3 regions of the Anaerobacillus sp. ABR4_321 genome follow, and region 1 is predicted to be linked to each of the others. Evidence: riboswitches for the same ligand, from Rfam matches in the RefSeq annotation. Region 1 holds a riboswitch; each other region holds the start of a gene.
What was found. Region 1 has a riboswitch for lysine ahead of ACXADT_RS09555 (aspartate kinase). Riboswitches for the same ligand answer to the same signal wherever they lie in the genome.
Positions count from the first base shown of each region.

Region 1 (10,343 bases):
CGAAAGACCATAACAAAGGTCTAGGAGCAGCGGTACGGACGGGACTTCAACAATCTGTTGCTCTTGGTGCTGATATTGGCGTCATGTTAGATGCTGATAATGAATACCCTGCCTGGCAGTTGCCGGAGTTATTGGCACCCCTGCTCGAAGGTGAATCAGACTATGTGATGGGGTCGAGATTTAAGGGAACGATAGATGGGATGCAACTTCATAGGAGGCTCGGGAATTACTTTTTCACATTTCTCCAATCCATTTTATTACGAAAATGGATTTATGATGGGCAGTCAGGGATGAGGGCATTCTCAAGACAGGCAATGGAAGAAGCAGAGATTATTCATGACTATAACTATGCACAAGTATTAACACTGAATCTTGTAAGAAAAGGGTTCCGCGTAATCGAAATACCGATCACCTATCAAGTTCGATCGACCGGTCAGTCCTATATAAAGTTTAAAGCGTATATGACTTCAGTACTTCCGGCGATTGCGAAGGAGATGTCAAGACCTGTTAAACGAGTACCTATTGATTATCATGCCCATCAGATCAAACCGATCGATTGGTCTCAATTACACACAGAAAAGCCATAACAAATGCATATCTGATATTGACTTCAATTCTGATAATCATTATCATTATCAATGAGGAGGATTCTCAATGAAAAAACACATCGCGCTCGTAGCACTCATCATCATGATTACATCTATGGTAACCACTCCACTAAAAGCTTTTGCGTATTCATACGGTGACCCCACTGAAGAAAAAGTAGCTGAAGCGTATAGTGAGATGGTAGCAAAGCTTAATGAATCTCCTCCAAACTATGATAAAGCAAGTGAGATATTTGCTACTGTAGAAGAAGAAATTCAATTACATATGGGTGACGACGCAGTTAGCGTGATTAAGTCCGCCCTCGAAAATGAAGATAAAGAAGAAGTTATTACGAACATGCAGAAAATACTCGTCCTCAATATCTCTAGGCGTCTTGAGAACGTGGAGGACAACTTCGAAGAATATGATACGACTCGAAAGCTAGTAGGGAAGGCTGATGCAACTTACAAAAAGCTTTCTCCTGTCGTAAAGCAAAAAAACGAAGAAGTGGATAGCGAGATTAAGAGCGATTTTGAAACCATCTTAAATTCGCTTGGTAATCCTGGTTTGTTCGGAGTAGGAGAAAAAGAATCAGATAAAGATCAATTTATTGAGAGTAAAGATAAAATTCTTACAGCGCTACAAGATCAATTTAACATGGAGTCAGTCGAGATTGGTCATTTTGGTAAAAGCGCTACCGACGATACGAATGATAATGGTAAAACTGAGTGGACCGATCTTGGTCAACTATCGAATTGGTTACCGATCGTATTGATTGTAATCGTCATTGCAGGCGTTGTGATCTACACAACTAGAATGCGTCGCCGTTCGTAAAGAACGTAGAAAGGGGAAAGGTAAATGGAAATTCAGGCATTGCTGATCATGTTCAGAGAAGTACTTGAAGCCCTTCTCATCATAGGAATCATCACAACGTATATGAAACGAATGGGACAACGTCAATACAACAAATTTGTTTGGCTAGGCGCAGGACTTGCAGTTGTTGCAAGCATAGGTGTCGCCATGTTGTTTCAGGTAGTCTTCACTGGATTTGCTGCAATGGGAAGTGAAATGTACCTGAAGATCGCCATTATGCTGATCTCCTCAGTATTACTGACACAAATGGTGTTTTGGATGGCTGAACATAGCCGGGACATCAAAGGCAAGACTGAAGGAAAAATGACGAAGTATATAACGACAGGAAATATAATTGGTATGGTTATTCATTCGTTCCTCGTTGTTTTACGAGAAGGCATCGAAACGGTCTTCTTCTTCGCTGCGATTACAGGCGGCGATATTGGGAAAGGTTTCGAAGGTTGGGGAGCCATTACGGGAGTGTTAATTGCTGCTGTTGTATCGTATCTTTTCTTCAAAGGTACGATGCGTATCCCGCTCAAATCTTTCTTTAAGGTAACAGGAATCTTCATCGTCCTCATCGCTGGAGGGTTACTTGTTCAAGGTATCTCCATGATGCAGGATATTAGAATGATTGGAAGTGTCATGCCTCACGTCTATGACTTAACATGGTTCTTGCCTGAACATCCGATCGATTATGCTCATTATGTACGTGATAACGGCGTTGCCCCTCTATTATCTGGCGACATCGGTATTTTCTTCAAGGCGCTGTTTGGATATTCTTCCATGCCTTCAATAGAAGAAATCGTAGCGTACATCGGTTACTTTGCTGTTATATATCTTCTTGTTACGACAAAGAAAGCTCCTTCAAAAGCTGAATCAGCTAAAGAAGAAAAATCCGCTATGTTCAAGGCAAACAAAATGAATGAAACTGCTGTAAAATAAACAATTAAGGAATACAAGGCGATGAGTCGCCTTGTATTTTTTGTACGTGAGAATGACCGGGACAGGTTTCTAAAGGATGATCATGTTGAATATGAAAAAGCTATCGCTAAACGCATTATTTAAAACGTTAATCTTATTAGTAAGTATCACTAGCATAATTCTCATTAGTTTGTGGAGGTTTCATTATGCGATCGACCTTCCACGATCTTGGGATCAAGTAGACTTTGCTCTAGCTTTAAGCAGATTCGACTTATATGCCATGCAGCCACATTTCCCGGGTTATCCCTATTTTGTTTTAGGGGGAATGGTCATCCACAAGTGGATTGGCAATCCCTCGTTAGCTTTATCAACATTTAATAGTCTAATTTTATTGTCTAGTTCGATCCCTCTCTATTTCTTAAGCCGCAATATCCTTTCAAAAACGATCAGCGTACTGATCGTTGGTGTACTTCAGTCGATGGTTTTCTTGAACGTAATGTCCATTCAGCCTATGAGTGAAGCAGCCGCGGTTGGGATTCTATGGTGGTACATCTGGGGTTTACATGTTGCCTTCCAACGTAAAGCGTCTTCATTTGTTTTGTTATTACCCTCATTTTTATTAAGCATTCTGCTAGGAATTCGATTATCATATCTACCATTTGGAATCGGGTTAATCCTTCTCCTAATAAGTAGGAGATCTAGCTACACTTCTAACAAAACATATGCTTTGTTTATCAGTGTTCATCTTTTTATTGCGATTTGTTTTCAGCTTATTTGGGTTGTAGGACTAGCTGCTTCAGAAGGAGGAATCACTGCATTCTTAGAACTAGCACTTGGATTTTCCTCCGGACATTTTCAAGAATGGGGAGGTAGTGCTGTATCGACAACTTCTCCACTATGGATAAGAAGCTACGAACTCGTCGTAACCAATATAGGCTGGGTTGGACTTGCAGGACAAAGGCTCTACATTGCAGCAATGATTACTATTATGATAATTGGTTTTATTTTATTATTGAACAAAGTTAGCAGACAAAGCATCACCCCGTTTCAATGGACATATGGAATCATGTTTGCTCTATACTTCTTGTGGGCGTTGTTTGCGCAGAATATTGATAAACCAAGACACATCCTTCCATTACCTGGAATGGTTTTGTTTGCGGTATTATTATTCACTACTAAGTATTCAGAAGGTTTCAGGGCACATCTAGTGAAGCTTGGTTTGGTGATGTTGCTACTCTTTCAATCTTTTGGAACGTTCACAATGATGAGAGAAGCTCAGCACCCCGCCGCTGTCCATCAGTTGAGTAGTTTTCTCTCGGAAATAGAAGAGCCTATCATGGTGTATACCTGGGAGGAAACAAGGGTAATGGATTATCTGGACGTTCAGTATGAACATGACCGTGTATTCACATATGAAACCTTCTTGTCAGAAATACCTTATTACGATGAGAGAAGAATATTTTTAACGGATCGTGTCGTGAAGGGGTTTGAACAGCAAGGGGCACCGATAAGAAAATCGGTCACAAAGGTCGGAGCGTATTATTCCGATAAGATGTACGATCCTGTCTATCACGAAATTGTTTTGTACGAGTATAAGCGATAGGCATTATGATACAATAGGGGAACATAGATGCGCCTTGAATGGGTAGAGAGGTGAGATAGCGTGGAACAATTTTTGAAAAATAAGCTAGCTGTTCTACCCGATCAGCCTGGCTGTTATTTGATGAAAGATCGTCAAGGGACGATTATTTATGTTGGAAAGGCAAAGGTACTTAAGAACCGAGTGCGTTCCTATTTTTCAGGAGCACATGATGGTAAGACGCAGAGGCTAGTTGGAGAGATCCGCGACTTCGAATATATCGTTACTTCAACTGATTTAGAAGCACTTATCCTTGAACTAAATCTAATAAAGAAACATGATCCAAAATATAATGTGATGCTGAAAGATGATAAGAGCTATCCATATATCAAGATTACGGCTGAAGAACAACCTCGACTCATCACAACAAGAAAAATAAAAAAAGACAAAGGTAAGTACTTTGGTCCATATCCGAATGCTTATGCTGCGAGTGCTACAAAGAAATTGCTCGATCGTATCTATCCGCTCAGAAAGTGCCGAAAGATGCCAGATCGAGTCTGTTTGTATTACCACATCGGCCAGTGTCTTGCGCCTTGTGTAAAAGAAGTTACGAAAGAGCAGAACAAAGAAATGATCGACGGGATCACGAAGTTTTTAAATGGTGGTCACCATGAGGTCAAACAGGATTTAGAACGTAAGATGGTGAGCGCTTCTGAAAACCTGGACTTTGAGCGTGCGAAGGAATACCGTGATCTCATGTACCATATTGAAAAAGTGATGGAAGCTCAAACGATTCAAACAAACGATGGCCTCGATCGTGATATCTTTGGATATAGTTTTGATAAAGGCTGGATGTGTGTTCAGGTCTTCTTTGTCCGTCAGGGGAAACTCATAGAACGAGATGTCTCGCTCTTCCCGTTCTATAATGAGCCTGAGGAGGACTTTTTAACATACCTTGGTCAGTTTTATCTACAGAAGAACCACCCTAAGCCTAAGGAGATCCTTTTACCTAATACAATCGATGCTCAATTAGCAGAAGATCTTCTTCACATCCCAGTACAACAGCCGAAAAGAGGAAAGAAGAAAGAGCTAGTTGAATTGACGATAAAGAATGCTAACATCGCACTCAATGAAAAGTTTTCTCTGATTGAGCGAGATGAGAAAAGAACGATCAATGCGGTTGAGAACCTTGGTGAACAATTAGGAATAGAAGCACCTCTTCGAATAGAGGCATTCGATAATTCGAATATTCAAGGAACAAACCCGGTTTCAGCGATGGTTGTGTTTTTAGATGGTAAACCGAAGAAGAATGAATATCGAAAATACAAGATAAAAACAGTAGAGGGTCCAAACGATGTTGGCTCGATGAAAGAGGTCGTTAGGAGAAGATACACAAGGTTACTTAAAGAAGATGGACCACTCCCAGATTTAATTATTATCGATGGCGGCATCGCTCAGATTCAAGCATCAAAAGACGTTCTAGAAAATGAGCTTGGTCTAGATATTCCGGTTTGTTCGTTAACGAAAGATGAGAAGCACCGAACATCCCACTTATTGATCGGAGACCCTCCAGAGGATGTGTACCTTCCTAGAAATAGTCAGGAGTTCTATTTACTTCAGCGAATTCAAGATGAAGTCCACCGTTTTGCGATATCGTTCCATCGTCAGCTCCGTGGAAAATCCATGCTGAAATCTAGTTTGGATGAAGTCCCAGGTATCGGACAGAAGCGTAAAAAGAAACTCTTAAATTATTTTGGATCGATCAAGAAAATGAAGGAAGCTGGCGTAGATGGTCTACAAGAGGCTGGTTTACCGAAGAATGTTGCTGAAGAATTGATGGCTCGTTTCAAACAAAAAGAAAATTAATTACGAAATTGTATTGCGGCGTAACTCATAGTTCGTTATAATAGTGAAAATTTAATAGTTCCACACTTCGATAAATTGAAGTGATGGTAGAGGCGCAAAAACCATCAGTATACCCAATGAGAGTGATAAGACTTGTTGACGTGGGTGGAAAGGGGAATTTGCCGAAGCGAACAGGTGCTTATACACCTTAAGCTGGACCTGCATTGAAGAAGTGCAGAGCTGTCATTCAATTCCTTCCCGGGGGTTGAATGGAGGACTATCTCACACAGGGACGTTTTCTTGAATTATGAAAACAACAGTGAGGTTTTTCTCATTGTTGTTTTTTTCTATATAGAGAGCCTAAATTACTTATTCAAGAAACTAGTTGTGAGTGAGAAATACAGTTATAGAGTGGAAAGGATGGAGAGAGTGGGACTTCGAGTAATGAAATTTGGTGGAACATCTGTTGGAGATGTCGAAAAAGTAAAGAACGTCGCATCGAGGCTTGCTGAAGCAGTTGATGCAGGGGATGAAGTTGTAGCAGTTGTTTCTGCTATGGGGAAAACCACAGATGAACTAGTGGGTTTATCAAAAAGCATCACAAATAATCCCTCCAAAAGAGAACTAGACATGCTGCTTACAACCGGAGAGCAAGTAACAACCGCTCTTCTTGCAATGGCGCTTCATGAGAAGGGTTACGAAGCCGTCTCACTTACAGGGTGGCAAGCAGGACTTAAAACAGAATCTGTCCATGGAAACGCGAGGATTTTGGATATTGATGCCAAAAGGATGAATCAGCATCTTGCAGAAGGAAAGATCGTCATCGTTGCTGGCTTCCAGGGTCTTTCTGACACAGATGACATCGCGACATTGGGTAGAGGAGGATCTGATACTACTGCTGTTGCGATCGGGGCTGCACTGAAAGCAGAGCGATGTGAAATATACACAGATGTAGATGGGGTCTATACAACTGATCCTAGATACGTAAAAGGCGCCCGTAAACTGTCAACGATTTCTTATGATGAAATGCTCGAATTGGCAAACCTTGGTGCGGGGGTTCTTCATCCTAGAGCGGTGGAGTTCGCGAAGAATTATAATATTCCACTCGAGGTACGCTCAAGTTTTACAAACGAAGTAGGAACCATAATTGAGGAGGTCGCATCCATGGAACAGAATTTGGTAGTGAGAGGGCTTGCGTTCGAAAGCAATGTGACAAAAATAACGATATCTGGTCTTCCGAATGAAATCACGACACTTCCATCGTTGTTTTCATCCCTTGCATCGAATGGAATTAATGTAGATATCATCATTCAGAGTACGAGTGAGAAGAATACGACGAGTATATCGTTCTCAATCGAAACAGCTTCACTTGAGTTAACGCTAGATGTTCTGCGTCGCCTTGAAGTCAAACTACCATATGAAAACATTTTCTATGAGTCTGGACTTTCGAAAGTATCCATCGTTGGATCAGGTATGATCTCAAATCCCGGTGTAGCTGCACAGATGTTTGAAGTTCTTGCTGAACATGATGTTGAGATCAAAATGGTAAGCACATCTGAAATTAAGGTATCTACAATCGTACCTGAGGATAAAATGATCTATGCGATCGAGACATTACACGATCAATTCCAGTTGGATGAAAGAACACCAGTTAAGCAGTTATAAAAAAATAAGGAGGCCACCTTGGCCTCCCTTTTTACAATCATGATTCGATTTTATCTTTCGGATCCCATTTGATTGTGATTTGGATTTCGTTTTTCTTGCTCGTTTCATAAGCTTCCGTTATGCACTGCAGCATGTATTGAAATTGTTCAGCAAGAAAACCAGCTTCTAACTGATAACAATCATTTCGACTAGTTTTTTTTCTTTCTTCTATTAATGGTGACTGAAGTAAGTAAGAGACCTCATTCTTTTTTTCTTGTGCGATGGTTAGAGCACCCCATCCTGCATCTTTAAAAAATTGCTCGATTTCTTCTCTCGTAGATAGAGGGAATTTTCTCGCGATATCTTTACCAGTCCAATAAAGAATGTTCGCTTGTTCAGTCCCTAATAGCTCAGGAAGAAGAACTTCTCTAAAAAGCTCATATCCAAAAGCTGTTGTGGTTACTTCATGACTATAATCGATGGTATTCGTGCGCTTTTTAAACATAAACTCCTCCAATTCGTCTCATATCATTATAACGGTTTGGAAGCGATTCCTCCATACATACAGGAAAAGAGAGGAATAATATCCTAGCAAATTTCATCTAGGAATTTAGAAAACTCAAAATGTACGCGTTTTCTTGACGCTCCTAAATGATGGGAGTACAATGAATATGTCACATATAAATCGACAGAAAGCGATGATTTCTGTGCATGCAAAGGCTTTTATAGTAGAATATGCAGTGGCAGATGGTAGCTTAACAACTTAAAAGGGGGACACACAAAACATGGCCGCAAGTCGAGACTTTGTCAGCCGAAAATTGCATTCGCTTCTAGGAGTAATTCCGCTGGGACTCTATGTTACGCAGCATCTAACAGTAAACCACTTCGCAACGAGAGGTCCAGAGGCATTTAACGAAGCTGCTCATTTCATGGAATCTTTACCATTCAGGTATCTCCTTGAAATCTTTGTTATTTTCTTACCGCTATTATTCCATGCGATTTATGGTGTTTATATCGCATTTCAATCCAAGAATAACGTAAGTAGATATGGCTATCTACGAAATTGGATGTTTTATATGCAGCGGATCTCAGGGATAATTGTTTTAATTTTCGTAACCTGGCATGTATGGCAAACTAGAATTCAGGCTGCGATGGGTGCAGAAGTTAACTATCAGATGATGGTGGACATACTAGCTAATCCTTGGATGATGATCTTCTACATCGTTGGAGTAATTGGTACAGTATTCCACTTTGCGAATGGTCTATGGTCCTTCTTCGTAAGCTGGGGCTTTACAGTAACACCGAAATCTCAGCGTGCAATGACATATGTAACAATGGCTATTTTTCTTGCTCTTTCAGTCGTTGGTATACGCGCGCTTTTCGCATTTGTTTAAGCAACAAACGAACTGTCTTCACCACCATACTGAAAGGGTACATATCCTTCAGTAAGAGCTAGCAATTAAGGGGGAACCGTTCTTATGAGTAATGGTAAAATTATTGTAGTCGGAGGCGGATTAGCCGGTTTAATGGCTACTATTAAAGCCGCTGAAGCTGGAGTTAGTGTCGATCTCATTTCGATCGTTCCGGTTAAGCGTTCTCACTCTGTTTGTGCACAGGGGGGAATTAACGGAGCTGTTAATACAAAAGGAGAGGGAGACTCTCCTTGGGAACATTTCGACGATACTGTCTACGGAGGAGATTTCCTAGCGAATCAACCTCCTGTTAAGGCGATGTGTGATGCAGCGCCTGGAATCATCCACTTGATGGACCGCATGGGTGTTATGTTCAACAGAACGCCTGAAGGACTTCTTGACTTTCGTCGCTTTGGTGGTACACAGCATCACCGTACTGCTTTTGCGGGTGCAACGACAGGTCAACAACTGCTTTATGCGCTTGATGAGCAGGTGCGTCGCCATGAAGTAGCCGGCCTTGTTAATAAATACGAAGGCTGGGAATTCTTATCCGCTATTATCGATGACAGCGGAGTGTGTCGCGGAATGGTTGGTGAAAACCTAACAACTTCCGAAATTAGAAGTTTTAAAGCTGATGCAGTCATCATGGCTACTGGTGGTCCGGGAATCATTTTTGGTAAGAGTACAAACTCTGTCATCAATACTGGTTCTGCTGCTGGAGCTCTTTATCAGCAGGGTGCGATCTACTCGAATGGTGAATTTATTCAAATCCATCCAACAGCAATCCCAGGAGACGATAAACTCCGTCTTATGAGTGAGTCTGCTCGTGGTGAGGGTGGACGAGTATGGACATACAAAGATGGTAAACCATGGTACTTCCTTGAAGAGAAGTATCCTGCATACGGAAACCTGGTACCTCGAGACATTGCAACGAGGGAGATCTTTGACGTATGTGTACGTCAGAAACTAGGAATCAATGGGGAGAACATGGTATATCTAGATCTCTCACATAAAGACTCCAAAGAGCTTGATATCAAACTCGGTGGAATTATCGAGATCTATGAAAAGTTCATGGGGGATGACCCTAGAAAAGTCCCTATGAAAATTTTCCCTGCAGTTCACTATTCAATGGGTGGGCTATGGGTAGACTTCAATCAACAAACGAATATTCCAGGTCTGTTTGCTGCAGGTGAATGTGATTATTCACAGCATGGCGGAAACCGTCTTGGTGCTAACTCGTTGCTTTCTTCTATTTACGGAGGAATGGTAGCTGGACCGAATGCAGTTGAATATATCAATGGTCTTGAAAACACAGTTGAAGATATGCCTTCTTCTCTATTTGAAAGTCATCAACAAGAAGAACAGTCGAAGCAAGATGCGATCTTGAAGATGGATGGAACTGAGAATGCTTACCAGATTCATAAAGAACTTGGTGAATGGATGACTGCAAACGTAACGGTAGTTAGAGATAATGAGAAGCTGTTAGAGACAGATAACAAGAT
Region 1 covers NZ_JBSWTK010000001.1:1,855,895-1,866,237, forward strand. The annotation lists gene ACXADT_RS09530 (glycosyltransferase family 2 protein) at 1-587, shown strand, start outside; gene ACXADT_RS09535 (hypothetical protein) at 655-1,419, shown strand; gene ACXADT_RS09540 (FTR1 family iron permease) at 1,444-2,382, shown strand; gene ACXADT_RS09545 (hypothetical protein) at 2,468-3,964, shown strand; gene uvrC (excinuclease ABC subunit UvrC) at 4,085-5,806, shown strand; lysine riboswitch at 5,886-6,073, shown strand; gene ACXADT_RS09555 (aspartate kinase) at 6,215-7,450, shown strand; gene ACXADT_RS09560 (YslB family protein) at 7,488-7,934, opposite strand; gene ACXADT_RS09565 (succinate dehydrogenase cytochrome b558 subunit) at 8,215-8,823, shown strand; gene sdhA (succinate dehydrogenase flavoprotein subunit) at 8,908-10,343, shown strand, end outside.

Region 2 (10,343 bases), 400 kb from region 1:
GCATTGGTTACACTTCATAGTGATGATGAGAATCCACAAGATTCAATCAAAAAGATCAATGAAGCATACACACTTTCTGAGGAATCTCCAGGTAAACACAAGCTTATTTATGATGTGATCAACTAAATATAAACGAAAGCCCCCATTTTGGGGGCTTTTTTTTATTGGTATCCGTTCTCATTCAATCGTAATGAAAGAAAGGTATACTTTACCAATAAGATGGGCATCCTTCTATTACTAAGAATGGAGGGATCCAGATGAAAGTTTCGGCAGCTTTACTCGCCATGCTACTCGTAGTAGCAACATTCGTTCCAACATTTGCAAGCGCTAATGAAATAAAATCAGATATTGTAGAAGAATCATCGTCTGCAATACTCATTGAACGAGATACAGGGGCAGTTTTATATGAAAAAGACAGTGATAAAAAGCTTCCTCCAGCAAGTATGACAAAGATCATGACGATGGTTTTGATTATGGAAGCGATCGAAAGTGGAAAAGTGAAGCTTGATGACAAAATCCGCACGAGTGACTACGCAGCATCTATGGGAGGATCTCAAATCTTCCTAGAAGCAGGGGAAGAGATGACGGCCGACGATATGCTGAAGGGCATCGCGATTGCTTCAGGTAATGATGCATCGGTTGCGATGGCAGAGGCGATTGCTGGTTCAGAAAAAGCTTTTGTTCAAATGATGAATGATAAAGCAAAAGAAATGGGCCTAAAAGATACGAACTTCGTGAATCCTACAGGCCTTCCAGCGAAGGATCACTATTCAACTTCACATGATATGGCTATGATGGCGAGAGAATTATTAAAATATGACTTGATTACGAAATACACAGGAAAGTACGAAGATTACTTAAGAGAAGATACTGATAAAAAATTCTGGTTAGTGAATACGAATAAATTAGTGAAATTTTACCAAGGTGTAGACGGGTTGAAGACTGGTTTTACGAATGAAGCAAAATATTGTCTAACCGCTACTGCGAAACGCGATGATATGAGAGTAGTCGCTGTTGTAATGGGCGCACCATCACCCAAAAAGCGGAATGCTGAGGTAACGAAGCTATTCGATTATGCCTTCTCTCAATATACGACAAACAAATTATTCGATAGAAATCACGTGGTAAAAGAAGTCGAAATTAACAAAGGTGACCGAGCAACGATGGAAGTTGTAACTTCTGAGCAAGTATCTGTGCTCATGAAAAAAGGCAGTAAAGACGAGAAGATAACGACCTCGATCAAAATGAATGAAAATCTTCAGACCCCGATTAAAGAGGGTGATCCTGTAGGTGTTCTTACTGTTAAGGTAGATGGCAAAGTAACAGCAACGTCGCCTGTATTGTCATCACAATCGATCGATCAAGCATCATGGTGGCAGTTGATGAAGAGGACGGTAGGGCAATTCGCCAAAGCGTCAGATGGTGTCAAGTAAGCAACCCTTTCATCGAACAATCACTAGTTTTGTCACGAAGAAGGAATTAAGGTAATAAACAGAGAAAAAACTCACAAGCAAACCATGAGGAGGAGTGCGTTGTGAGTCTTACGATTAACCTTGAAGTTAAGCATCCAGTTTTATTAATACGTTTAGAAGGCGAACTAGATCATCATACCGCTGAAGAGTTACGGGAGAGAGTCGATCAACTTCTTGAGGAGAGAAAAATCGAGCATATCGTTCTAAGTTTGGAAGGTCTGTCATTTATGGATAGCTCTGGGCTTGGTGTGATTCTTGGCCGGTACAACAAGGTGAAAAGCTTTGGTGGAGAGATGGTTGTATGCTCGATATCTCCAGCTGTGAAACGCCTTTTTGAGATGTCAGGTCTATTTAAGATCGTGAGACTCGAAGATGATGAGCAACATGCTCTTGCGACACTGGGGGTGGCTTAATGAGAAATCGTATGGATATTGAATTTTCAGCTCTCAGTCAGAATGAATCCTTTGCTCGAGTTACAGTTGCAGCATTTATAGCGCAATTAGACCCAACAGTCGATGAGCTAACCGAAATTAAAACAGTTGTCTCTGAAGCAGTGACAAATGCAATCATTCATGGGTATGAACAGAATGGAGATGGAAAAGTCTATATATCTGTTGAGCTCAATGATGATACGGTTCACCTCACTATTCGCGATAATGGAATCGGAATCGATGATTTGGATGAAGCTAGACAACCTCTGTTTACGACGAAGCCAGAATTAGAAAGATCTGGGATGGGCTTTACAATCATGGAGAACTTTATGGATGAAGTAAAGGTTGAATCTGCTAAGAACCAGGGTACTTCGATTCATGTTGTAAAGTACCTATCAAAAAATAAAGCGTTATGTAATTAAGGGGACCTGCGTATGGACGTGGAGGTAAAAAAAGGTAAACATACTCAGCTTAAGCATGAAGAAGTCAAGGAATTAATCAAACAGAGCCAAAATGGCGATCAGCAGGCAAGAGATCAAATTGTACAAAAAAACATGAGACTTGTTTGGTCTGTGGTACAACGCTTTCTTAATAGAGGCTATGAAGCCGACGATTTATTCCAAATAGGGTGTATTGGTCTGTTAAAATCCGTTGACAAGTTCGATTTAAGTTATGATGTTAAATTCTCCACTTACGCTGTCCCAATGATTATCGGAGAAATCCAGCGCTTTATTCGAGATGATGGTACGGTAAAGGTTAGCAGATCTCTTAAAGAAACAGGAAACAAAGTGCGTAAAGCAAGAGATGAGTTGTCAAAAACGTTAGGTCGAACACCAACGATCAATGAAATTGCTGAGCTTATCGACGTCACTCCAGAAGAAGTGGTAATGGCTCAGGAAGCTGTTCGGGCACCGAGTTCGATCCATGAAACGGTTTACGAAAATGACGGTGATCCAATTACGCTATTGGATCAAATTGCAGATCATTCAGATACATCGTGGTTCGATAAGATTGCCTTACAAGATGCTCTACAGCAGTTAGATTCAAGGGAAAGGTTAATCGTATATCTGAGGTATTACAAAGACCAAACACAATCAGAAGTAGCTGAACGGTTAGGGATTTCCCAAGTACAGGTCTCAAGGCTGGAAAAGAAAATATTAAAGGAAATAAAAGAGCAGCTGAACAAATAGTTCAGCTGTTTTTTTGTTGGATATTTTCTTAATTTGAACCATGTTTTTCTACGAGGGAATTAATGGAACATGGGTGCAGTTCGAATGAGAGCGATATACCAGAAACATACTATTACCTATATAAGGTACCTCTCGAATAAGGAGGTGGAGAGCTGTGACAGCTGATATGATTTACCTTCGATTGAAACAAAAGATTAGAGTGAGGCCCGGAGCACATCTGACGATCGGTGATATCGCTCAGCTGATTGGAGAAGACGAGATATGTAGAAAACTTGAGACCACCATCATTCATCGCATTAGGAAAGAAGATAAGAATCTCGTTGTAATCGATGTGATGAAAGTGATAAGAGCGATTCAACGTACAAACTCTCTTGAAGTGCAAATTATCGGACCGACACAAACCATTATCGAAGTGCAAATCTCAAAGAAAAAATTAGCACCTGTCTATTTTGTGTTCATTTGGCTTCTTCTATTTATTGGGGCTGCACTAGCAATTATGAACTTCCATGAAGACGTAAGTATGCGTGAAGTACACCAACAAATTTACAAAATCGTTACTGGGATTGATAATCCTAAACCTCTTCTCCTCCAGATTCCGTATTCATTCGGGCTTGGGATTGGAATGATCCTATTCTTTAACCACTTGTTTAAGAAAAGATTTAATGAAGAACCTAGTCCACTTGAAGTAGAGATGTTCAATTATCAACAAGACCTCGATCGATATGTCATCGTTCATGAAAATGAAGACAATGGAAAGAACGAATGATGAATGCGCAGATCATTTTGGTAATGATCATCGGTTTTGCTGAAGGAATTGCTGTAGGAGCTGGTTTAGTTGCATTTTTATCTGTTCTAGGGATTATCCCTCGTTTAACTCAAATAACAAAAACAAGGCATCTGATCAAGTTCTATGAGTGGGCAATCATCGTTGGGGCTGTTACAGCGAGCTGGCTATCATTAAGAAATCCAATCTTAGGGTTACCTAAGATCCTCATGGTGCCGGTTGGGCTTCTCGCAGGAATTTTTATAGGAATGCTTGCGGCAGCTCTAACAGAAGTCCTAAACGTGCTTCCAATTCTTACGAAACGAATTGGATTTATCGATAAAATCCTTTTATTATTGATGGCTATCGTATTAGGAAAGATCTTCGGTTCACTATTTCATTGGACAGTCTTTGTAGATGGAGGGTTTTAAATGTCGTTACACGACCAGGAACAATATTCGAAAAATATTAAGAATTATCATCCTAAAACACCTTATGTTTGGAATTCATTAAAAGCTTTTTTGGTGGGAGGCGCAATTTGTGCATTTGGTCAAGGGATTCAGAATTTCTACATGAGTGTATTCGATTTTTCTGAAAAAAATGCAGGAAACCCAACAGTTGCTACGCTTATCCTTATCTCAGCTTTACTTACTGGTTTTGGTGTATACGATAAGATAGGACAGTTTGCGGGTGCGGGTTCAGCTGTTCCTGTAACAGGTTTTGCGAATTCGATCACAAGTGCTGCTCTCGAACATAAAAGTGAAGGGATCGTTTTAGGGGTCGCAACGAACATGTTTAAGCTCGCTGGGTCTGTCATCGTTTTCGGGGTTGTTGCAGCTTATTTGGTAGGAATTGTCCGGCTAATTTTCAGAGCGTTGTTGTAAGTAAGGAGAGAGTCGAATGAAAATTGGAAAACAAACGTGGAAGTTCTCTAACGTATATGTACAATCTGTTGGCACAGCAGTTGGTCCTAAGGAGGCTGAAGGTCCTTTAGGTGAATGTTTCGATGTGACCTATGACAATCTTCATTGTAATGAGGAGAATTGGGAGTTAGCCGAAAGAAAGCTTCTGGAAGACTCGATTACGAACTGTTTAAGCAAAAAAGGTTTTTCTAAAGAAGATGTAGACATTTATGTGTCTGGAGATCTTTTAAATCAGATCGTAAGTGCGACCTATTCTGCAAGGGCACTACAAATTCCCTTCCTAGGTGTATTCGGGGCATGCTCGACCTCAATGGAATCCCTTGCAGTAGCATCCTCTTTAGTAGAGGGAGGTTTTGCGACATCTGCTGTAGCTGGGGTTAGTAGTCATAATGCGACTGCTGAAAGGCAGTTTCGGTACCCTACTGAATATGGAGGCCAAAAGCCAGGAACTGCAACCGCGACAGTAACAGGTGCAGGTGCCGTTTTAATCAGTACTGATGCTTCTGATATCAGAATTACTGCAGCGACAGTTGGAAGAGTGGTGGATTGGGGGGTGAAAGACCCATTCGATATGGGATCTGCGATGGCGCCTGCTGCAGCCGATACGATCGCTACACACTTTAAAGATCTTGATATTGAGCCGACTGAATACGATTTGATCGCTACTGGTGACTTATCAGCTGTCGGGTCACCAATCGTCAGAGACCTGCTGTTAGAAGATGGATATGACATCACCAATAACCACAATGACTGTGGATTGATGGTCTATCGCCCAGATCAAGAAGAAGTGTTTGCAGGAGGCAGTGGATGTGCGTGTTCTGCTGTTGTAACGTATGGGCATCTTATGGATCTATTGAAAAAAGGGCGCTACAACAAGATTTTAGTCGTTGCAACAGGGTGCCTTCATAGTCCCGTGATGGTTCAACAGAAAGAAAGCATGCCAGCCATTGCACATGCTGTAGTTTTTGAAAGAATAGGAAGTGGTCAATAATGGAATATTTCCTTGCATTTGCTGTCGGAGGAGCTATCTGTGTGATAGGTCAACTTTTATTAGACATTTTTAAATTAACACCTGCACACGTTATGTCGTCCTTCGTCGTCTCCGGTGCGATATTAGACGGATTTGGAATTTATGATAAGCTGATCGAATTTGCGGGGGCAGGAGCAACCGTTCCGATCACAAGCTTTGGTCATTCTTTGCTCCATGGAGCCATGCAAAAAGGTGAAGAACACGGCTTTATCGGCATTGGGATGGGGATTTTTCAATTAACTTCAGCTGGTATTTCGTCAGCGATCGTATTCGGTTTTATCGTTGCCATACTGTTTAAACCAAAGGGGTGAAGATATGAATACAAAGCGGAGGGTTATTTTTGTTACTGACGGTGATCTATATGCGCAACAGGCTATTGAAACAGTAGCCTCAGAACTTGGCGGAAGATGTATCAGTCAATCGGCTGGTAACCCTACCCCGCTTGCTGGATACGAAATCGTATCACTCATTTCTGAAACCCCTCATGACCCAGTGTTTGTCATGTTTGATGACAGTGGCTACCAAGGTGAAGGATACGGCGAACTTGCGATGCAGTATGTAGCTTCTGATGCGGATATCGAGGTTTTAGGAGCGATCGCTGTGGCATCGAGAACCCATTTTTCTGAATGGACGAAAGTGGATGTTTCCATCGACCGGTTTGGGGAGCTTACCCATTTTGGCGTCGATAAAAACGGGCTTCCTGATATGGAAATCGGGAGGATCGATGGAGACACGGTATCTATCCTTGATAAATTGGACCTTCCAATTGTTGTGGGAGTTGGTGATATTGGTAAGATGTCAGGTTATGATGATCCGTCAAAAGGGTCACCGATTACGAGGAAAGCGGTCCAAATTCTTCTAGAAAGGAGTGGAATAGATGAGTTCAACAACGAAGGATAAACAAAAAATCTTTAAAAAGATAAAAGAAAATGAAAAGTTCATGGAAAAGTCGATTGGTATTGGGAAGAGTTTCGACGTAGGCGTTCGGAAAATAAGAATATTAAACAAAGAAGTGTACTTTTACTACTGTACAGGACTTTGTGATACATCTATCATAGTAGAAATCATGCGTGAATTGATGTATACAGACGAACATCATCGTCTGACTGCGCAGTTTGAAAAAGTGATTCATAATCACTTGCCACATCAGCAAGTGTCGACAGTAACTACCTTTGATGAAGTCGTAGATCAAGTTCTCTCAGGGTTAATCGCTGTTTTTATGGAAGGCGAAGAACAGGCATACATTATTGACGTTCGTAAGTATCCTGGCAGAACACCACAAGAGCCCGATACAGAAAAGGTCATCCGCGGTTCGAGAGATGGGTACACAGAGAATATCATTGAAAATACAGCGTTAACACGTCGTAGAATACGTGATGGAAAACTTAGGAATGTGATCATGCAAGTTGGAGAACGTTCTAAAACAGATATTTGCATAACGTATATAGAGGATGTGGCAAATCCTAACCTAGTCGAAATCGTAACGAAAAAGTTAAAAGAGATCAATATCGATGGTCTACCGATGGCTGATAAAGCGATAGAAGAATTTTTGGTGCATCAAGCAGGGAATCCATTCCCTCTGGTGAGGTATACGGAAAGACCCGACGTTGCAGCGTCTCATTTATTAGAAGGTCATGTGCTGATCATCGTAGATACTTCACCGAGTGTCATCATCACGCCTACGACATTTTTCCATCACGTTCAGCATGCGGAAGAATACAGAGAAGCACCTCTAGCGGGAGCGTTTCTTAGATGGGTACGATTTGGTGGTATGCTTGCTGCATTGCTTCTTTTGCCACTATGGCTACTATTCGTATATGAACCGGAACTACTTCCAAAAACGATCGATTTCATCGGACCGAATGAGAAAACCAATGTTCCGATATTCGTTCAAATCGTACTAGCCGAACTCGGTATAGAGACTTTGAGGATGGCCGCCATCCATACTCCTACGCCACTTTCAACAGCTATGGGCTTAATCGCAGCGGTTCTAATTGGACAAATCGCCATCGACGTTGGTCTATTCGTACCAGAGGTCATTCTTTATGTGTCGATCGCGGCAATCGGTTCTTATGCGACCCCAAGCTATGAGCTTGCAATCGCAAACAAATTGATCAGGCTCTTATTATTGTTTCTCGTCTATTTCTTCCGAGTCCCAGGCTACATGATCGGCGTTACTTTGACGATATTGTTTTTAATAAGTTTACGCCCGCTCAATACACCGTATTTGTGGCCGTTCGTCCCATTTAACGCAAAGGCGTTCTTACAGATTCTAATCAGAGTCTCAGTGCCATTGACGAAGCTTAGACCGAGTATTACACAGCCTCAAAATAAAAAGAAGCAAGAGGACGAACCACTTGCTGAATCTTAAAAAGTGTGATAATTTAATTTTTAATAGAATAGACCTCATTGAATGTAATGGGGATAGAGGCGCAATGAGAATGAGTACGATATCTGAGCATATAATGGGTTGCGATGATGGTATCTGAAAGGTCGAATTGCCGAAGTGGAAGAAGGTCCATCCTTTTTCTGCTGGGCTGTAGTTGAATAAGCTGCAGACTGTCACTGTTATCTATACTGCAGTGGTGAGCTAATCCAACTCGTGGGGATACGGAGCAAAACAGCCAATGTATCTATAAGTTGGCTGTTTGTTTTTTTATGTAGTGGGAGCTCGCTTACTGAATAAAGCGAGAGGGGAGAATATCGTGCACTTATTTGGCACAGCAGAAATTTCAGAAAACGGTCACTATACAATCGGAGGGGTCGATACGTTTGAACTAGCGAAAACGTACGGCACAGCATTGTACGTCTATGATGTAGCACTGATTCGAGAGAAAGCAAGAGCCTTTAAAGAGGCTTTCGAGAAAAAGCAATTAAACTATCAGGTTGCGTATGCGAGTAAAGCATTCTCTTGTATTGCGATGATTCAACTAGCGGAAGAAGAAGGGTTGAGTCTTGATGTTGTCTCTGGAGGAGAATTATATACGGCTTTACAAGCAGGGTTTCCAGTCGACCGGATTCACTTTCATGGTAACAATAAAAGCGAAAGAGAAATAAGGATGGCTCTAAAAGCTGGGATTGGTTGTTTTGTGGTCGATAACTTTTATGAGCTTTCGTTACTCGAACAGCTAGCAGCAGAAGAAGAGGTTTCAACGAATGTGCTCTTAAGAATAACGCCTGGGATCGAAGCACACACACATGACTATATTCTTACGGGTCAAGAAGATTCAAAGTTTGGATTCGATTTACAGAGTGGTCAAGTAGAGCAAGCGATCGATACGGCGTTAAAAATGAGTAACATTCACCTGCTTGGCCTTCATTGCCATATCGGATCTCAAATATTTGAAACGACAGGATTTGTGATGGCGATCGACAAGATCTATAGTTACCTCCATCGCTGGAATGAAGCGTTTGGGTATGAGCCCCGGGTGCTGAATTTAGGTGGCGGGTTTGGTATTCGATACAACCACGAAGATCAACCGATCTCTCCTCAGAACTACATCGATGCCATGACGGATGCTGTAAAAAAGCAAATCGAGCATAGCAACATGTCGATGCCAGAAATCTGGATTGAACCTGGCCGCTCTCTTGTCGGTGAAGCTGGGTCTACATTGTACACCGTTGGCTCTCATAAAAATGTTCCGGAACTAAGGAATTACCTTGCTGTTGATGGGGGGATGAGTGACAATCTTCGTCCTGCTTTATATAACGCAAAGTATGAGGCATCGATCGTAAATCGAATGAATGAACCGAAAGATCACCTGTATTCAATCGCAGGAAAGTGCTGCGAATCCGGTGATATGTTGATTTGGGACTGTCAGCTTCAGCGCGCGATCGCAGGGGACGTGATGATTGTCTTTTCCACCGGAGCATATGGGTATTCGATGGCGAATAATTACAATCGACTACCAAAGCCAGCTGTTGTTTTTGTAGAAGATGGAGAATCAAGCCTTGTAGTTGAAAGAGAATCATATGAAGATTTAATTCAATATGACAGACCTTTAAAAAAAATGGTTATATCAAAATAGTTTCCTAAAGTTAATTCATATGGTAAATGCATCTCTTATGCTATAATGAAAGAGCTTTTAAGCAAATTGTTTACGCAGGAGGATATTTTTAATGAAAAAAGGTTCAATCGCATTTGAAAATGGCGAAGTAATTCAAATTGAATTCTTCCCAGAAGAAGCGCCAAACACTGTAGCTAACTTTGAAAAACTAGCAAATGAAGGCTTCTATAACGGTGTTAACTTCCACCGTGTCATTCCTGGATTCGTTGCACAAGGTGGAGACCCAACAGGCACTGGTATGGGCGGCCCTGGCTATACAATCGATTGTGAAACAGAAGGTAATCCTCATAAACATGTAGCTGGATCCCTTTCTATGGCTCATGCTGGTAAGAACACTGGCGGTAGTCAGTTCTTCCTAGTACATGAACCACAGCCTCACCTTGATGGTGTTCATACAGTATTCGGTCAAGTAACAGAAGGAATGGATACTGTTCTTCGCATCAAGCAAGGTGATGTTATGAAAGAAG
Region 2 covers NZ_JBSWTK010000001.1:2,255,457-2,265,799, forward strand. The annotation lists gene ACXADT_RS11655 (pyrimidine-nucleoside phosphorylase) at 1-126, shown strand, start outside; gene ACXADT_RS11660 (D-alanyl-D-alanine carboxypeptidase family protein) at 258-1,433, shown strand; gene spoIIAA (anti-sigma F factor antagonist) at 1,535-1,885, shown strand; gene spoIIAB (anti-sigma F factor) at 1,885-2,325, shown strand; gene sigF (RNA polymerase sporulation sigma factor SigF) at 2,338-3,093, shown strand; gene ACXADT_RS11680 (stage V sporulation protein AA) at 3,260-3,859, shown strand; gene ACXADT_RS11685 (stage V sporulation protein AB) at 3,859-4,287, shown strand; gene spoVAC (stage V sporulation protein AC) at 4,288-4,740, shown strand; gene spoVAD (stage V sporulation protein AD) at 4,757-5,770, shown strand; gene spoVAE (stage V sporulation protein AE) at 5,770-6,120, shown strand; gene spoVAEA (stage V sporulation protein SpoVABEA) at 6,125-6,709, shown strand; gene ACXADT_RS11710 (spore germination protein) at 6,687-8,180, shown strand; lysine riboswitch at 8,227-8,410, shown strand; gene lysA (diaminopimelate decarboxylase) at 8,515-9,837, shown strand; gene ACXADT_RS11720 (peptidylprolyl isomerase) at 9,929-10,343, shown strand, end outside.
Region 2: linked by a shared signal. The riboswitch ahead of lysA (diaminopimelate decarboxylase) and the one ahead of ACXADT_RS09555 (aspartate kinase) in region 1 are both predicted to bind lysine.

Region 3 (10,343 bases), 400 kb from region 1:
ATAACGACGTGTTTAAGACCCATCATCTGCACGGAATCCGCCACTCGCTCTGGTTCTGCCCAATCAAGCTCAGTTGGTAATCCTGTCTTAACCGCACAGAAACGGCAAGCTCGCGTACACACATCTCCAAGAATCATAAATGTTGCTGTTTTTCTCTCAGCCCAGCACTCATGGATGTTAGGACAACGCGCTTCTTCACAGACGGTATGTAAGTTCTTCTCACGCATCATCTTCTTAAGACCCTTGTAGTTTTCATTCGTATTTAATTTTATTTTTAGCCATTCCGGTTTCCGTAGATGTTCTTCTTTTTTCGTCATAATTGTGTCCCCCTAAAACTGCTTTTCTGTATTAAAGAATAACATACGTATGGTGAATTTTTCTAGGAAAAGTCTGAATCTAATGACGAATGTCCCAGGCTTCTCTTCCATTATTTAGACATAATGATTTACCACTGTAAAACCACACTATACATAACGACAACATAATGAAAGGAGAAGAATCGTGAGAAAATACAGCTTTCTTATCCTTATACTTTTTTTCCTATTCCCTGCGAATCTCTCTGCTAATGAGCAAAATGAAGACGAGTTAAGAAAGACACGAATGATGCTGTTTAATAAAATGGAAACTGTTACGCAACTTCCATGGTACGTCTTTGCTGGAATAGATCAATACGAAAGAAGCATAAGAAGATCTCGAAATGATATTCCTAGAGAAACCGGGTCGATCGCCATCAACATTTCACCAGAGAAATGGGCTGGAGCTACTAACCCAAATAAAGATGACTCATCCCCAGAAGCGATCTCTTTCTTTGGAGGGATCGGTTTAGATGGAAATGAAGATGGCAAAGCAACACGAACAGATGATGAAGACTTGCTCTTTACGATAGGCTCGTTTCTACAACAGTATGGGACGGATATGGAAGATATTCGTATTGGTTTGTGGGACTACTATCAGCGAGATCAAGCCGTTAGAACAATCACAAGCAATAGCTTAGTTTATAAAACGTTCAATACGTTGAAGCTCGAGAAACATGCCTTTCCAGTACCGTTAACTGCGAATTACAGCTATCGCAGTACGTGGGGGGATCGTCGAGGCTGGGGAGGACTTCGCATTCATGAAGGAACCGATATCTTTGCTTCGTACGGTGTTCCTGTTAAAGCAACAAGCTATGGAACAGTTGAAACAAAAGGTTGGAACCGCTATGGAGGTTGGAGAATCGGAATTCGAGACATAAACGGAAATTACCACTACTATGCACATTTGAATGGCTTTGAGAAAGGGATCGACAAAGGAAGCGTCGTACAGCCAGGGGAAATAATCGGTTATGTAGGTAGTTCTGGTTATGGACCAAAAGGCACTGCTGGTAAGTTCCCTCCTCACCTTCACTATGGCATCTATAAAGATAATGGTAGAACCGAATGGTCCTACGACCCTTATCCATCATTACGATTGTGGGAAAGACAAGAGCGATCATACAAAAAGAAGAACTAACGCCACAACGTTAGTTCTTCCTTTTTTGATCTATTGGTTTTTAGAGACTCGAACAGCATTTAAGATGCTTGCTACAAGGCCTCCCCATATAATGACAATCCCAACAATCATCATGAAAATTGCGCTACCACCCATATTAACTTACCTCCTTATACTTTTCCTGTTCTACTTTAGCGTCCCATTTCTTTACGCTGAATAGGATACCAACAAGAAGAGCAAATCCAGCTACGAACCAGCCACTATATAGGATGAAGCCATCTGTGTATCCTCCATAGTTTCCTGTTTCAGTTTCAAATTCTTTAAGAAGGTTCGTTTTAAATAGATCGAACATCATGTAGCCGAGCACGATTGGAGTGATGACCCCAAGACATGCTTTCCACCAATAGTTTAGCGGAATGTCAGAAATGCCATTGGCATGATTTTCAAGACCAGGAAGCTGACGTAGGAACCATGCTACTACGACGACTTCTACAAGACCTACAAACGCAATACCAAACTGATTGATGAAGTAATCCGCTGCATCTAGGAAGAACAATCCACCTTGTGTCGCGAACAAGATCGAGATGAGTGATGCGACACCACCACCGATCAATACAGCTTTCGTACGAGAAATGCCAAACTTTTCAGAGATACCAGCAACGTACGTTTCTGAAATTGAGATTAGTGAAGATAATCCAGCAAGTACGAGTGATGCAAAGAAAAGGAATCCAAACATACCATTCAGTGCAGGGAACTCATTGATAATTTGAGGGAATACGACGAACGCTAGTCCGACTCCTCCGCTTACAACTTCATCGACACCTAGACCTTGTTGAGTAGCCATAAATCCTAATGCGGAGAATACTCCGATACCTGCTAAAAGCTCGAATGAAGAGTTACCAAACCCTGTAATAAACGCATTGTTCGTAATATCAGATTTCTTCGGAAGATAGCTTGAATACGTAATCATAATAGCAAAAGCAATCGATAAACTGAAGAAGATCTGTCCATACGCTGCTACCCAAACACTACCGGACGTAATGGAGTCAAAATTCGGTGTAAAGAATGCACTTAAACCTTCAGCTGCCCCAGGAAGCGTCACAGCTCTAATTACGATGATTAAGAAAAGCACGATCAACGTAGGGATAAAGATTTTGTTCGCACGTTCGATTCCTTTCTTAACCCCTGCAAGAAGAACGCCTAGCGTAATAATCCAAACTGCCACAAGCGGAATGAATACTCCTGGCACAAGGCTACCTGTTTCACCAGGATTAACAGTCAGCTGCAGATAGTCATTGAATAGGAAGCCTTCTGTGTCTGAACCCCAGCTCAAATTGAATGCAAAATAGCTATAAGAAATTGCCCAACCTATAATGACCGCATAATACGTAGAAATAACAAACGCAACAATAACGCCCCACCAACCGAGCCATTCGGTCTTTTTATTCATTCTGAAGAACGAAAGCGGAGCTGAACCTCTGAACTTATGGCCAATCGTAAACTCCAAAATAAGAATCGGAATACCCGCAGTTATTAGTGCAAATAAATATGGTATAAAAAATGCCCCTCCACCGTTGTCATATGCAACGGCTGGAAACCTCCAAATGTTACCTAGTCCGATTGCAGAACCAACAGCTGCTAAGATAAAGCCAGCTCTCGTTCCCCACTGAGCTCTTTTTTCCACTAGTATTACCCCCTTAGACGTTGTAACCCTTCTCCTTGTTCTCCTCCTTCCAGAAAAAGGTTTAGATTTTTAATTAAATTCTGATTATTTTGTTTATAGTATATCTAGTACTATTGGCCATGTCAAAGCAATCTTTCAGATAATTTGTAAAATCACTTCGAAAATTAGCCAAAAACACCCCTTTTTTGTAGGATGACATAAAAAAAACAGGAGGATGGTCCCCCCTGTTCGATTATTCGTTAACGGCTTCAACCGTACGATTTTCGTATTTTGTTTTTAGTATATAGACAACAACCGCAAAAACTACTGCTGTTGCAAGCAGCCCAGCAATCGAGCTTCCTGTAAACCCAAGTACAAGATAGCCTACGAGCGCGATTCCAGCTACAGTCAGAGCATAAGGAAGCTGTGTCAACACATGGTCGATATGATGGCTTCCCGCGCCTGTAGAAGAAAGGATCGTTGTATCAGAAATCGGCGAGCAGTGATCTCCAAACACCGCTCCCGCTAGTACAGCGGCTAGTACAGGTAGCATATAGGTTGGGTCTGTCGCAGCAGCGATTTCTCCAGCAATCGGAAGCATAATACCGAATGTTCCCCATGATGTTCCAGTAGCAAATGCCATTACGCCTGCTAATAAGAACAAGATTGCTGGAAGAAAACCGATGGCTATATGCTGATCAACTAGACCAGCTAGATATTTACCTGTTCCAAGTGTTCCGATAATCTCGATCAACGTCCATGCAAAGAGAAGGATGTAAACTGCAGGAAGCATCGATTTGATTCCTTCAACGACACCTTTTCCAAACGCTGCTCCTCCCATGTTCTTAAAGAAGAAGAACACTAGAGACGTACCTAAACCGATCAAACCACCGTATAATAACGAAGCTGCAACATCTGTATTTTCAAAAATCGTTAACGGCGTTACGGCAGCATCCGTTCCACTCACTGCCTGAATACCTGTGATGATCATAAAGATGACCGTACCTGCGATCAGCATAATGATTGGCCAAGCAAGATCTGCTACTTTCCCCTTATCACTTTCAGGTAAGCCAGTTGTTTCCCCTGGTACAGCACCTTTTGAAGGGTCGAGTACTTCTCCTGTTTTTTGTGCACGGTTTTCATGAACTCTCATTGCCTTAAGGTTAATATCGAAATAGCTTACGAAGAAAACCATTCCAAGTGCGAAGATCGCATATAAATTCATAGGAATCATTTTTATGAAAGCTTCTAAAGCACCAACACCAACGATGCTATGTGTAGTAAGAATACCACCTATAATTGCAATAATATAAGCTCCCCAGCTAGAAATAGGGGAAATGATACACATCGGGGCAGCAGTTGAATCGATGATGTAAGAAAGCTTGGCTCTCGAAACTTTGTGCCTGTCTGTAATAGGACGACTAACATTCCCAACCGCTAGAGAATTGAAGTAATCATCGATAAAAATAATAACTCCAAAGACTGCAGTAACGATCTGAGCACCAGTTCGCGTTTTCACTCGTTTCATGGCCCACTCACCGAACGCTCGGCTACCACCTGAAATTGAAATAAATGCAGTCATCATGCCTAATAGAAGTAAGAAGAAAATAATATACATGTTCCAGGTATTTAACCCACCGTCAGAAATAAAAATGCCCTTCACAATCGTATAGATTTCTTTAATAGAACCACCAATACTCCAGTCGTTGATCATCAACGCACCAAGGATAATTCCCACCCCTAGTGAAGGCAATACCTTCCTGGTTGCCACTACCATCAATAATGCGATGAGCGGCGGAATAATCGAATAAATCGTATTTTCCATATTCACCATCCTTTTCAAGTTATGGTTCACTACTTTTGGATAAACAAAAAAACGGCCAATGAAAGGATATGGTCCTATCATTGCCCGTTTTGCGGTTACAATGTCAAGTGTCCATCCCGATCAGTAGTTCTCCATTATAAGTAAGCCTCATAATGACAGTTCGACATTTATTCAATGTCGCCCCAACAAAAATAATGTGACGATTATTTCTGCTTCGGCAGATCTCCCTTTCGATGCTGATCATAGATGTCATTCTCCCAACACGTACTTATGAGTATCTGCTCCTCTACCTCATCGTATAAGATAAGGAACATTATTTAGTTTAATACAATTCGTTATTATAGCTTAGTTCTAAGTGCTATGCAAACACAATTTATTCCATTCCTCCAATATCGATAGCCGGATCAGGCAATCCTGTACCAGATCCATTATTGTAGAAGTTCGGCACATCTCCCTTTATAAACGTTGCAATAACAGGAATATCCGTTGTGACGACATCTGAATCTGTAGCAAATGGAATAACGATTTTCACATGCACTTCGATATGGACGCGAATATCAACCCAAGTGTTGTTGATCCCTACTTGCTGAATGTTATGTTTGATATCAGACTTTACTTCTCCAATCGCTGTAAATCTCACAGGAACTTTTGGTCCAAAGTTCGCGAGTAACGTATTGTTAAACGCTTGCCCAATCGGAATGTTATGGATGATTCCTTTACTTAATGGTACATCTTCATCAACTTGAAGCTCGACCCCATTTTCCTCTGCCCAATAATCGATCGAGTTATCTTCAACGCTCTTTAAGAACTTTTGCACTTTATCTGTCGATTGAGCAAGTACTTTATTTACAGCGCTTTGGTTAATTTGGACGATATCTACTTGGTTAACCGTTTCTTTTTTGATCAGCTCTTCTGTGCTATCTGCTTCTTCAACGATTTTTTTGTTGATGGCCTGGTTAATCGCGAGTGTTGCGATTCGGTTCGTTTCTGTTCTAGCTATTTCGATAAGAGTAGGCTTAATACCTTTTTCAACGATCCATAGTCCTTGAACTGTCATAAAAATAAATAGAATGAACGAGATAACAAACACATATCGAAAAGGAAGCGGACCTTTTCGAATGAACCTTCTTCGAGTTCGGAACAAGCCAATATCCTCCCTTCTCCTCAACATGTATATGCGAAGAAGGAAAGAAGTATGGACATATTTTCCCTAAAGAAAAACCACAGCCCGCAAGCTGTGGTTTTTCTTATAACATTTTGAGCATCGCATCTCTTCCGATGGTTCCTACTTTGATGCCCCTTGCCTCTGCTTCAAGCGTTACAGATTCAAGTGGTGCTTCTAGCAGCTGTTCGATAGACCTTACACCAACAGCTCTGCCTGCAATGATTTTGCGATCACTTAACTTTTCATTAAGTAACGCAATATCCAGTGCTCCACACATGATGTAGCCATTTTCATTTGTAACAGCAAGAAAATTGGTCTTAGGTAGTTTCATGCTAATCGCTGTAAATGGATGACCATCGATCATGATAGGTGTAACATTGATCACGTATCCTCCGCCTCCTGACTCACAAGTTGTCATTCTATTTATATGAGCGCGGAGGCATGTTTGACAATCAAAGATTAATATCTGTTCTCAAGTCTAAATGCAAGAAGATCCCGAAGCATTTCTGGTAAGTAGTACTTCTTCTTAGCGTGCTTCATCTGCGGATAAAATTTTCCGAAGGTGAACATATCCGCCGTAGCCACTGAATATTCTTTTTCTGGAGATAGCTGATGACCGTTATGGAGAATTTCTGTTACGTGATGAAGACCATCATCCATTACGACTGTTTTCACTTCGAGTCCATCAAAAGCCATGATACCCATGACTTCTCCTCTGAAACCTAATCCTTTAAACGTTAAATGCACGAGTTCGTCAGACATTGCATATGCGACGATCTCACGTAATTCACTTCCTTTTAGAATAACTTTACATGGATTGACTGGGTGTGGACATATACGATGAAGGTCTTCTCTCGACACCTTCCCTTCACTTAATCCATCAAGTAGCATACCCGAATTGATCATTCCAATATCAGCATTGCACCATTCTCTAAGAGCAGCAGAGAGCTCGTCAGGAAGGACAGAGCGCCTGAACCACTCTGCTTCTAGAGGTTGTTCGAGGCGGCACACGACCTCGTCTAATAAGTTTTGTGCATTCGCTCCTAATCGATCTAGCTGTTCCTTTGTCGCTTGATCTTCTTTATGATCACGCACAGAAATCGCATAAGCTTCTGCCTCAACTAATTTGCACTGTTCAGTATCATAGTTCAGGACGACTTCTCCTACATAATTTCCATTCTTACCTGCTTGAGTAATCAACGTTCCATTTACATTCATTCCATGCTTAAGAACGTGATGGGTATGAGAGCCGATGATCACATCGATTCCTTCAATATCCGTTGCAATCTGCTCGTCGTTCCCAAGTCCCATATGTGACATCAACACGACTACATCAGCTTTCGAACGTACTTCATCAACCACCTTTTGCAGCATTTCCCATGGTGATTGTATCGACCAGCCGAGGAGACTATAGAATTGTTCATATGGAATCGTTATCCCGATTAGTCCGACCTTAACGCCATCTTTCTCATCGATCGCGTACGGAACTGCCCAGGCAGGTCTTGCTCCATCAGAGTGAAACAAGTTCGACACGATGACTTGAAAATTGGCATCAGTGTATAGCTCTTCCAATTCTTGCTTTGAAAATGTGATTCCCTCGTTATTTCCGATCGTCGCATAATCATATTTAAGTTCATTTAATAAATGTACATTTCCCTTACCTGAGGTCCCCTCAGTAATCGGGTGAACTTTATCCGCGTGATCACCAAGATCTAACAATAAGTAGTGATCATGATGATAATCATGAATTCTTTTTCTATCTTTTATATAGCCAGCCACCTTAGACCAATTTTCAAAGTGACTATGAAGATCGTTCGTATAATATAAATGTACCTTTTTTGAAGTCAAGACACTCTTCCTTTCTTAACCCGTCATTCCCTGCCAGACCAATCGTATCCCGACGAGAATTAACATCCACCTTAAAATAACGACAATCGTATTATCTGACAGTTTCTGATTAATGAAAGAGCCACATTTTGCCCCAATCCATGCGCCTGGAACTAATCCAATCAATAAAAATCCTGCGATATTCCCAAGGGCTAAATGCGTCATCGTACCGATTATACTCGACAGAAATATCATAAACATCGATGTTGCAACTGCAATAGAGGTTGGAAATCCGAATAATAAAATCATGGCAGGAACCATCAACGACCCACCGCCGATACCAAAAAGCCCTGATAGAATCCCAACGATAAACGAAACAACTAAGGCAGCTATCACTGAAAACCGATATTCACTAGCGTTCCCATCCAAATCAGTAATCGATCGCGAAAAACGTCCATCTAACTTCAATGGTCGCAAACGTCCCCTTACCATTAATAATATGGAAACAAGCACCATAAATACCCCGAAATATACAGAAAATTGATCGACGGCGATAAATTTGTTTAACCAAGCTCCTGCAATTGCACCAGGACCGCTTCCAAGAAAGAACAACCCACCGCTTTTATAATCGACTGTCTTTTTCTTCATATAGGACAATGTTGACGATAATCCAATAGCTACCAATACGACGATCGAGCTACCTACGATAAGCTGTGGAGATAACTCAGGTAGCCAATTCGTATACTGATCTATGATCAAAAGCCCAGGAACGATGATGATCCCTCCACCAAGACCAACCAAACTTCCAATCGTACCTGCAGCTAATCCGATAAAGAATAATAAGACCCAAGTTAACATGAAAAGAACTCCTTATTAGTCGAAAAGATCAAGTTGTCTTGGGTTAAGGTTCGTATACTCAATATCAAGCATTCGAATCATTTCTTTCGCATTCCCCGACGCATGACCACCAGAATTATTATTGAATAGTATATACACATTCTTACATTCTTTTCGTAACTGCTCAATTCTTTCTTTCCATTCCTTGAGCTCATTATTGTCATACTCATACAGATAGCGAACTTCTCGCCACTTTTGATTGTTCCCAGGGTTCCGCCACCCATTAACATTTCTTCCATGAAGTCGTACAAGTACATCATCATTCGAAATCGTCTCCATGACGATTGGGATCGAACCTTCTCCAGCTTGAGGCTCATCACAGATTGAATGTATGTATCCTTGTTCCTCAAGAAAAGAAAGTGTTTTCTCCCGAAATGCCTCATGATACCAGGATTGATGTCTAAACTCTACCGCACAAGGGGTATCTCCCATTCTTTCTTTACAATCTCGCAAAAGATTCACGTTATCTTTGTTCACATCAAACCATGGTGGAAACTGAAAAAGAACCATCGCAAGTTTTCCAGAACGTTGTAAAGGCACGATTGACTCCTTGAAAGCCTTGAACATAGCATCTCTCGTCTCAAAGGGAATCTCCCCCCGCTCGTGTCCTGTCATTCCCTGATAAGCTTTCACAACAAACTGAAACCCATCAGGCGTCTCACTCGCCCATTTCTCATAATTTCTTATAGGTTGCACTGCATAAAAAGAAGAATCAACTTCTACAACCGGAAAATGAGAACTATAAATCGATAGCTTTTCATTACTCTTTACACCCGGAGGATACAAATCATCATGATCCCCCCAACCAGTAACACCTATGTATATCATCAAATCCTTCCCTTCTATTTCTCTGCCTCTATTTTCTGACTTTAAAGGAGAAATAGCAAGGGAAAAACCCCGAAAAGCGGAGGTGGGCGTTTAGGTCCGACAGGCACTGGAACCATTTCGAATGAACACGCTTTTTGTGTTCAATCGAAATGGTGAAGTGACCCGAGGACCTGCCCCCTGCAGCTGGATCAGAAAGGCGGAGGCGAGCGTTTAGAAACGGAGATATTGGAACTCTTGAAATAGAACACGCTTTTTGTGTTCTGTTGAAAGAGTGAAATATCGTAGTTTCTGCGAGTCGCAGCTAGATCAGAAAAGCGGAGGTGGGCGTTTAGACCCGACAAGCGCTGGAGCCCTTTCGTTTGAACACACTTTTTGTATTCACCTTCAACAATTGCATATAAGATATAATCCATTAACACACTTTCATTCCCCCCAATGTATTGTAAATTACAAGAATCTATTATATATTTTAATTGATAATGATAATCACTACTGTTTACTTTCTGGGGAGGACTGTAAATGTTTAATAGAGACGTATTCGATGTAACGATAATTGGTGGAGGTCCTGCTGGGCTTTATTCTGCATTTTATGGTGGCTTAAGAGAACTAAAAGTCAAAATTATAGAATTCCAGCCTAAATTAGGCGGTAAGATTCATGTTTATCCTGA
Region 3 covers NZ_JBSWTK010000001.1:1,457,831-1,468,173, reverse strand. The annotation lists gene lipA (lipoyl synthase) at 1-317, opposite strand, end outside; gene ACXADT_RS07605 (M23 family metallopeptidase) at 499-1,491, shown strand; gene ACXADT_RS07600 (methionine/alanine import family NSS transporter small subunit) at 1,522-1,626, opposite strand; gene ACXADT_RS07595 (sodium-dependent transporter) at 1,628-3,154, opposite strand; gene ACXADT_RS07590 (Na+/H+ antiporter NhaC family protein) at 3,387-4,958, opposite strand; lysine riboswitch at 5,075-5,255, opposite strand; gene yunB (sporulation protein YunB) at 5,332-6,102, opposite strand; gene ACXADT_RS07580 (YunC family protein) at 6,206-6,508, opposite strand; gene ACXADT_RS07575 (bifunctional metallophosphatase/5'-nucleotidase) at 6,583-7,971, opposite strand; gene ACXADT_RS07570 (sulfite exporter TauE/SafE family protein) at 7,987-8,808, opposite strand; gene ACXADT_RS07565 (DUF72 domain-containing protein) at 8,824-9,675, opposite strand; gene ACXADT_RS07560 (NAD(P)/FAD-dependent oxidoreductase) at 10,195-10,343, shown strand, end outside.
Region 3: linked by a shared signal. The riboswitch ahead of ACXADT_RS07590 (Na+/H+ antiporter NhaC family protein) and the one ahead of ACXADT_RS09555 (aspartate kinase) in region 1 are both predicted to bind lysine.